2 regions of the Paenibacillus sp. BR1-192 genome follow, and region 2 is predicted to be linked to the other one. Evidence: riboswitches for the same ligand, from Rfam matches in the RefSeq annotation. Region 2 holds a riboswitch; the other holds the start of a gene.
What was found. Region 2 has a riboswitch for ZMP and ZTP ahead of rpiB (ribose 5-phosphate isomerase B). Riboswitches for the same ligand answer to the same signal wherever they lie in the genome.

Region 1 (4,335 bases), 2.4 Mb from region 2:
TTCCTCTTGGCCTTGACCCACAAAAAGGCTGACGGCGGCAGGACCCGCGAATATAACCAGCAGGCCCACGGCGATGCTGAATGATCCCGAGAGCCAAATACACTGCTTAACCCCCAGTTTGATCCGGTCTATGCGATTCGCTCCGAAGTTCTGAGCGGCAAAAGTCGCCATCGTAATCCCGAAGGAACTCATCGGCTGCGTGGCGAGCATATCAATCTTCTGAGCAGCGGTATAAGCCGCAACGGCTGATGCCCCGAGACCGTTTAGCGTGATCTGCAGAATAATGGCTCCGATGGCGATAATGGAGGCTTGGAAGCCCATCGGAAAACCTACCCACATATGCTGGCGAATAAATTTCCAATCGATGGACCAGTCGGCATTCTTGAATTGAAGGAGCGGGACCTTCTTATGAATGTAGATCAGACAGAGCAGGCAGGAGAACAGCTGCGATACAACCGTGGCAAGTCCGGCTCCGGCGACTCCCATCTTAAATACGAGAATGAATAAGAGGTCGAGCACGATGTTCAGAATGCTTGCAACGACCAGGAAGAGAAGCGGCGTCCGGCTGTCGCCGAGAGCGCGGAGCAGGTTAGCCAGCAAATTAAACAGAACGGCCGCGCCGACGCCCCAGTTAATGACGATCAGATACGAATACGCATCATCCAAAATTTCGGCAGGGGTGTTCATCATGACGAGGACGGGTCTCGTAAATATAACGCTCACGATGGTGAGGAATACCGTGAACACCAGACTGATCCATATACTCGTTCCCACGCTTTTGCGGACGCCTGCGATATCCTTAGCTCCAAAACGCTGTGCCGTTATGATAGACAAGCCAGCCGTCAAGCCTTGGGCAAAGCCGATGACAAAAAACAAAATGCTGCCTGTCGAGCCAACGGCTGCAAGTGCGTTCACGCCAATGGTACGTCCCACGATAAGGGTGTCCGCCATGTTGTAAAATTGTTGAAAAATATTACCGATCAAAAGCGGGATGGTAAACATGATAATCAGCTTGATCGGACTTCCTTGCGTCATGTCTCTCATGTAGATTCTCCTATGCCGTCAATAAACGTTCCTCTAGAGATTTATTTGAAATATTATGCTTCAAGCAGCGCTTATCGCATCGAATGGAAACATTATAATGGGTGAGGGTCGTTTGTATTCTTGTGTATCTTATCATGAAAGAACATAAATTTCTCCTATTTATTCCCGAAATCAAAACTAAAAGCAAGTACTCGTCATTCGAAGAGTCTGTACCCGATTTGGATCCCTGATTTCTCTATAACTGAAAAGGCCAACCGGTCATTTCGGTTGGCCTTTTCAACATGATGACATGTGATATCCCTATGGAATTCCGATGTTTATGCCTCTTCGACGGCAAGCTTATCCAAGGCCAGCTTCGCACGTGACCGCGCTTCTTCGACATCGCCGGCGGTTGACAGCGCGACTGCTACTCGTCTTCCGACCTTGGTTACCGGTTTGCCGAACATGCGAAGCTGCGTATTCGGAACGGCCAGCGCTTGATCGGCGCCTGTAATCGTATAGTCTTCCAGCTCTCGGCCGGCTTTCAGGGGGCGGCTGGCTCCCGGCGTGATCAATTCGATCTCTGGTATCGGAAACCCGAGAATGGCACGGACATGAAGCGCAAATTCGGATAGATTTTGCGTGACCAGCGTAACCAGCCCAGTATCATGCGGACGCGGGGATACCTCGCTGAAGTACACCTTATCCTCGGCCAAAAATAATTCAACGCCGAACAAGCCGTATCCGCCAAGCTCGTCGGTAATCTTCCGCGCAATATATTTAGCTTCCTCGATTTGCGCTTCAGACATATCGTGCGGCTGCCACGATTCGATATAATCTCCGCTTTCCTGAATATGCCCGATCGGCGCACAGAAGCTTGTTCCATTGACGGAGCGGACGGTCAGAAGCGTGATCTCCGACTGGAATGTAATGAATTCCTCAATGATCACTCTTCCGTTCTGCACGCGGCCGCCTTCCATGGCGACGTTCCAGCAGGACTCGATATCCCCTTCCGAACGGCACACGCTTTGGCCTTTGCCGGAGGAGCTCATCAGCGGTTTGATCACGCACGGAAAACCCATGTCCAGGACAGCCTGCTTGAATTCCTCATAAGTATCGGCAAATCGATAGTCCGCAGTCGGCAGCCCCAACTCCTCTGATGCCAACCGGCGGATCCCTTCACGGTCCATCGTAAGCTTTGCGGCTCGGGCGGTAGGAATCACCCGATACCCCTCATCCTCCAGCTTCACCAGCTCCGAAGTAGCCAGCGCTTCAATCTCCGGTACGATCAGATCCGGTTTTTCCAGCTCAATGATTGCGCGCAGCTTCTCGCCGTCCAGCATATCGATCACATGGCTGTGATCGGCAACATGCATGGCAGGAGCATCGGCATAACGATCGACGGCTACGGTGTGGACACCCAATCGTTGTGCTTCAATTATGACTTCTTTCCCTAGTTCTCCAGATCCCAGCAGCAATATTTTTTTCGTTTTGAACATCGTTGTTTTATCCCCTTTTCATAGTTTCAGAGACGATAGAAGCCCAAGAAAATAATAAAGAGGTAAGGGAAATAAACCTCCCTTACCTCTGCCCAGGCGTACGGCCTTTGTCATCCATGTGCTCCCTCATGGTTCCCCATGCTACGCCAGTCACACATAAACCTATACATTGTTACATAAATGATACTGAATCTTTTCGTTAAATGCAATATCAGCCTGCGTCTTTAAGATTTGGACTTCAACATTTCGATCATATCCTGAAGCGAGTGTGACAGCCATTTCTTAGGATGAATGACAATCTGGATGTCCAGTCGAATGTCAGGGTGTTGAAAGGGAAGAATCGCCAGCTCTCCCCTCTTGATTTCCTCCTCTGCTACCATTCTCGGCAATAGCGAGATGCCGGTACCGGACATGATATATCTTTTGATTGCCTCGGGGTTGCCCAATTCCAAACCAATACGGACGGGAGTTCCGCTGGCGCGCAGCACTTTTTCCAGCATGATCCGGTAATTGCATGTATCCTCGGTCATAATCCATTCGGTATCAGCCAGATGCTCCAGCTTGATGACGGGCAATCTACGAAGCGGATGATCCGGATGGGCAATCAAAAGGAGGGGCTCTTCCCGGATCGAGATCCAATTCAATGAAGTATCTTCCGGTTTGTTCTCCAGAACAAGCCCGAGATCGTACTCACCCTCTCTTACCTTACTGACGATGCTATCTTCACGATCAGGCTGCAAGCGGATGACGAGATCCTCATGCTTCTGCCTCAGCCGATGAATGACGGCTGGAAGAAAATAAGCGGCAAGCGAGTCGATCGTTCCAATCGATAAGTTGCCCCCGCCTTGTTTCGTCAGCTTTTCCTTAGACTGCTGGAACAGATCCAGCATTTGGACAGCATACTTGAACAGCTCCTCCCCTGACTTCGTCAGGCGCAGGCCTCTGCCATACCGTTCAAACAGCTTGACGCCGTATTCCTTCTCCAGCTTCTGAATCTGGGTGGTAACGCTGGATTGTGCATAACCTAATTCGTCAGCGGCTTTAGTAAAGCTCTTTCGGACAGCAACCTCCCTGAAGGTTTGCAGATAGATCAGTTCCATCGCTCTCTCCTTATCAATAATATTGATAATAGCTATCTATTATTATAGATAACACCGATTCCATTTCCTATGGTAAAGTAAAGCCACAATTCATGAAATGGAGGAAAGATCATGTTGAGTCCGCAAGAATTGAGAGGTATTTATGTTCCGGTGGTCACTCCCTTTTCACATGAATACGCATTGGATATTCCGTCTTATCATCGTTATTTGAAGAATTTGTTATCCCATGACATTCAAGGATTGGTCATCAACGGAACGACCGGAGAAGCGCCGACGGTAACTTGGGAAGAAGTGGTTCAGGTGGTGGAGGAAACGCGAAGAGGTTTGGACGGGCGGCTATTGCCGGTCATTATTGGTACGGGTACCAACGATACGTTCTCCAGCATGAAGCGGACGGAATGGGCAGGACATATCGGGGCAGACGCGGTATTGGTGGTCACGCCGTATTACAGCCGCCCTTCGATTGAGGGCATTATACAACATTTCCGCAAAGTCGCGGAGGTGGGAATACCGGTTATATTGTACGAAGTTCCTTCGCGCACTGGAATTTCCTTACCGGTCGATGCCATTCGAAGAATCATGGAGATCCCCGGTGTCATCGGAATGAAGGACAGCACTGCGAGTACGGAGCTTATGAGAAGCTTGTCTCCATACGATACGAAGCCTGTTCTATGCGGGGACGATGTCCGCTTTCATGAGATGCTGCGTCATGG
Region 2 (4,335 bases):
CTGGGAACACCGCTTTGTCGATCGCCTGTGCCCATGCCTTCTTGCACAGAATCATGCCGCCGCGAGGTCCGCGAAGGGTCTTGTGCGTCGTGGTGGTTACGAAATGGGCATGCGGAACCGGATTCGGGTGAAGACCCGCGGCAACAAGACCCGCAATATGAGCCATATCGACCATGAACAATGCGCCTACGTCGTTCGCGATGGCAGCAAGCTTCTCGAAATCAATGATGCGAGGATATGCACTTGCACCCGCCACGATCAGACGAGGACGGTGTTTGAAAGCCGCTTTGCGGACTTCGTCGTAATCGATAAGGAACGTGTCTTCCTGCACGCCGTACGCAACGAAATTGTACAGAAGGCCGGACGCGTTAACCGGGCTTCCGTGAGTCAAATGGCCGCCGTGGGCCAGGTTCATGCCGAGCACGGTATCTCCAGGCTTGAGCGCAGCCAAATACACCGCCATGTTCGCTTGGGCGCCGGAGTGCGGCTGAACGTTGGCATGCTCGGCACCGAACAATTCCTTCGCGCGGTCACGGGCGATATCCTCCACGATATCCACTCGCTCACAGCCGCCGTAATAACGCTTGCCAGGGTAGCCTTCCGCATATTTATTCGTCAGTACCGTCCCCATGGCTTCCATAACCGCTTCGCTGACGATGTTCTCGGAGGCAATCAGCTCAATGTTGCTGCGTTGACGCTTCAGTTCCAAATCCATCGCTTCCAATACAGCCGGGTCATTCTTCCGCAAATGTTCCATCATGTTCATATCCTCCCATAATCAATCGTTATTTTCTCTTGCCAAGTCAAGACTACAAGTTTACCTAATGACTAAAGCGGGCTCTCATTCGAATCAATCGCACAGCGTGGAATCATCCCGCTGCTCAAGCCGGTACACGGCACGTTCTCCGCCGATCAGCTTCGGCCGGGTGTAAGCCGCCGTTACGCGCGCATCGCCGACATAACGCTCGCTCGGCCTGAACGGAACCGCCACTCTTCGCAAATGCATGCCGATCAGCGTCTCGCCGATATCGACACCCGCATGGGCCTCAATGGATTCCGCAAGGCAGGGCTCCTTCATACTCCGATACGCCGCCGAGGCCATGGAGCCTCCCGCCCCCGGAATCGGTACAGCCGCCACTTCCGTCAGGCGCAGCTCTTCAAGCAGCCCCCGCTCCATGACTAGCGCCCGGTTCAAATGCTCACAGCATTGATAGGCTACAGCGAAGCTGAATTCCGCTTGAACCTCGGCAATGCCCTGAAGAAGCTGCTGCGCCGTTTCAAGAGCGCCGCCCGTGCCGATCCGGCGTCCGACCACTTCACTGGTGCTGGCTCCGATGACCAGCACCTTGCCCGGTCCTAAGGCTGCCGCTTCGGCCAGCTCGCGGACGATCCGCGCCGTCTGTTCGCTCAAGGAAACCTTGGGGATATCCGTCATGTCACAGTCCTCCCGATGATTTTTTTCACAGAAGATGCTTCATTCCATACGCAATAACCGCAGCAGCTTTACGCGTTGACCTATCGCGATTCGCTCTTCAGGTAACGCTCCTCGATGGCCTTGATCTTGTTCACGCGGCCGACATGGCGTTCGCCCTGGCTGAAATCCGTTGTCAGCCATGCGCTGACGATCTCGGCAGCAAGCCCGGGGCCGACGACGCGCTCGCCCAGCGCAATCACGTTGCTGTCATTATGCTCACGCGTGGCTTTGGCCGAAAATACATCATGCGTCAGCGCGCAACGGATGCCCGGCACCTTGTTGGCGGCAATGCTCATGCCGATTCCCGTTCCGCAGATCAGAATGCCCCGATCCGCTTCACCCGAGACCACCTTCTCGCACACCGGAAGCGCGTAATCGGGATAATCCACGGAATCGGAACAGCCGCAGCCAAGATCCTCCACCTCGTGTCCAAGACCCCGAATGACCTCCACGATCTCCTCTTTCAGACGAATGCCGGCATGATCGGTACCCAATGCAATTTTCATCTATGAAAAACCCCCTCGAATGTTCGCTTTTGCGTTTTAGCTTGTTTCATTATAACCCAAACTCCACGCAAAAGACGAAAAAAGAGCAGTCGGCGCACGTATTGTGCTCCAAATGCTCTTTGCCCAGGCGACCGGCCGTATATTCCGATGCTCCATCGTGGTTTCATCCACTTCGTCGCCAGTTACATCGGATTCATGTTTTTCACCTTCATCTTAAAGCAATACCCTGCGAAAGGCAAGCGGCTTTTTTAGCCAGATTGAGCCCGGATCCAGATTCACTCTTCGTTTCCGTGGAACCCGATCCTATTTATGCTGATCCGCTTCCAGCTTGTCCAGCAGGCGGAAGAGCGCCGTCCGAATCTCCGCCGCCGTCGCCTCGTATTCCTCCCGCGAGCCGCCGAAAGGATCGGAGATATCGAAGCTCGGAATGCGCTGGCGCAGCTCGATCAGACGCTCCCGGTCGCGGTCGCTGACATCGCGGCCCAGCGATCTGGCCAGCTCAAGCGTCGCGTACAGGCTGTCCTGCTCCCGCAGATCATCCAGCACCCGCCGGTCATCCTCCACAAACTCCTTCAGCGTGTGCATCTTGTCGGCCGCATGCGGGAACTGCCGAATCGCATACTGCTTATGCGACTGGGTCAGCGTCAGAATCAGGTCTGCCCATTCCACCAGATTCGCGGTCAGCGGCTTAGATACCAAACGATCTTGAATATCCTGGTCCCGCAGTATCGATTCCGCATGACGGGATACCGGCATGCCGTCCACGGCCGAGACGCCGGCGGATTGCGTTTCCAGGGGAATGCCCCGCTGTTTGGCGAGCTTGCGCAGCATCCCTTCCGCCATCGGGCTGCGGCAGGTATTCCCCGTGCAGACAAACAATATATTTTTCACGGTCCCGTACCTCCCGTTGTAGGTTGTTTTGGGATTATTGTAACAAATATTGCATCAAAAGATAAACATCACGCCAAAGATGATCAAAATCAGTCCGCCCAGCATCTCGCCGTACTCCCCCAGCTTGTTGCTCACCTGACGGCCGAGCAGCAGGCCGAGAATGGATAGCAAACCGCCCACGACACCGAAGGAGATCACGATCAGCAGCACATCATCCACGAACATCCCAAGCGAAACGCCTACCGAGAAGGAGTCGATGCTGACGCTGAGCGAAAACAGCAGCATGCCCAAGAACGCGGTAGGATGAATGCGCTGACCTTCCCCGCCCCGCCAAGCATTATACAGCATATGCCCGCCCAGCAGGAGGAGTAGCCCGCCTGCTGCAAACCCTGTGACGTGCCCCAGCAGCATGCCTACATAGCGGCCGGCAAACAAGCCTGCCAGCGGCATAAGCATGTGAAACATTGCGATCATGAAGCTGATGCCCAGCATATGGCCTAAGCGCATGCCGCCTCTCATTCCGACTCCGATGCCAAGCGAAAATGCGTCTAGCCCGAGTGCAACCGCCATCAGCAGAATCGCCGCAAGCTGTCCCGATTGGACAGACGCCTCCAACATCCCCATTCCCCCAAGTCCCATGGTCTTGTACACCATATGCGGACAAGGGGGAAATCATGCTAAAACCGTTCAATCGACCTCTTCATGGACGTGGACGATGTGATGTCCCGCGGCCTTCAGCAGCCGGTTCATGACGGCTGCGCCAAGCCCCTGCTCCGGGCACGCTTCGGCCAGGATGAAAGTCGCGCCTTCTTCATCGAAGCGGCGCAGGCCGGCGTACAGCCGGCGGGCCGCTTCCTCCGGCTCGGCCAGGCTGCCGAGCGAGACGGCAACGTCCGCGCGGTAGCGACCGATGTGCTCGTCGAACGACAGCACGCCGGTCACCTCCCCGCGCCGGGCCGCCGCCTCGAGCTCGGCCGCGATGCGTGCCGACACCGCGTCGGCACGCGGGCCCTGCACCACGCACATCGCACCCTTCGGTGCGTAGTGCGTGTACTTCATGCCCGGCGAGCGCGGCGCCGGGCTCTCCGCCTCCCCGGCAGCGCGCTGCAGCGCCGGGTCCTGGCGCACGCTTGCCGCCACCGCGGCAAGCTGCTCGAGCGTGACGCCGCCCGGGCGGAGCACCGTGACGGCACCGTCTTCGCCGACCTGCACCACCGTCGACTCGACGCCCACCCCGGCCGGGCCGCCGTCGAGCACGCCGTCGATCGCCCCCGCCAGATCCTCCAGCACATGGCTGGCCAGCGTCGGGCTTGGCCGGCCGGAGCGATTCGCGCTCGGTGCGGCAAGCGGACAACCGGCGGCGCTGATCAGAGCCAGCGCCACGGGGTGATCCGGCATCCGCACGGCAACCGTATCGAGCCCGGCCGTCACGCGAGGCGATACGGCGCCCGGTTTCACGGGCAG

Region 1: it holds a riboswitch for ZMP and ZTP, as region 2 does, so the genes downstream of both, purT (phosphoribosylglycinamide formyltransferase 2) here and rpiB (ribose 5-phosphate isomerase B) in region 2, are expected to answer to the same signal.

The regions. Positions count from the first base shown of each region.
Region 1 is NZ_CP120718.1:4,279,771-4,284,105, forward strand. Features, by position in the region: gene P0X86_RS18940 (MATE family efflux transporter) at 1-1,044, opposite strand, end outside; gene purT (phosphoribosylglycinamide formyltransferase 2) at 1,362-2,522, opposite strand; ZMP/ZTP riboswitch at 2,606-2,686, opposite strand; gene P0X86_RS18950 (LysR family transcriptional regulator) at 2,747-3,622, opposite strand; gene dapA (4-hydroxy-tetrahydrodipicolinate synthase) at 3,734-4,335, shown strand, end outside.
Region 2 is NZ_CP120718.1:6,638,728-6,643,062, forward strand. Features, by position in the region: gene P0X86_RS30545 (serine hydroxymethyltransferase) at 1-760, opposite strand, end outside; gene P0X86_RS30550 (TIGR01440 family protein) at 851-1,435, opposite strand; gene rpiB (ribose 5-phosphate isomerase B) at 1,516-1,980, opposite strand; ZMP/ZTP riboswitch at 2,095-2,176, opposite strand; gene P0X86_RS30560 (low molecular weight protein arginine phosphatase) at 2,284-2,871, opposite strand; gene P0X86_RS30565 (manganese efflux pump MntP) at 2,926-3,489, opposite strand; gene P0X86_RS30570 (L-threonylcarbamoyladenylate synthase) at 3,559-4,335, opposite strand, start outside.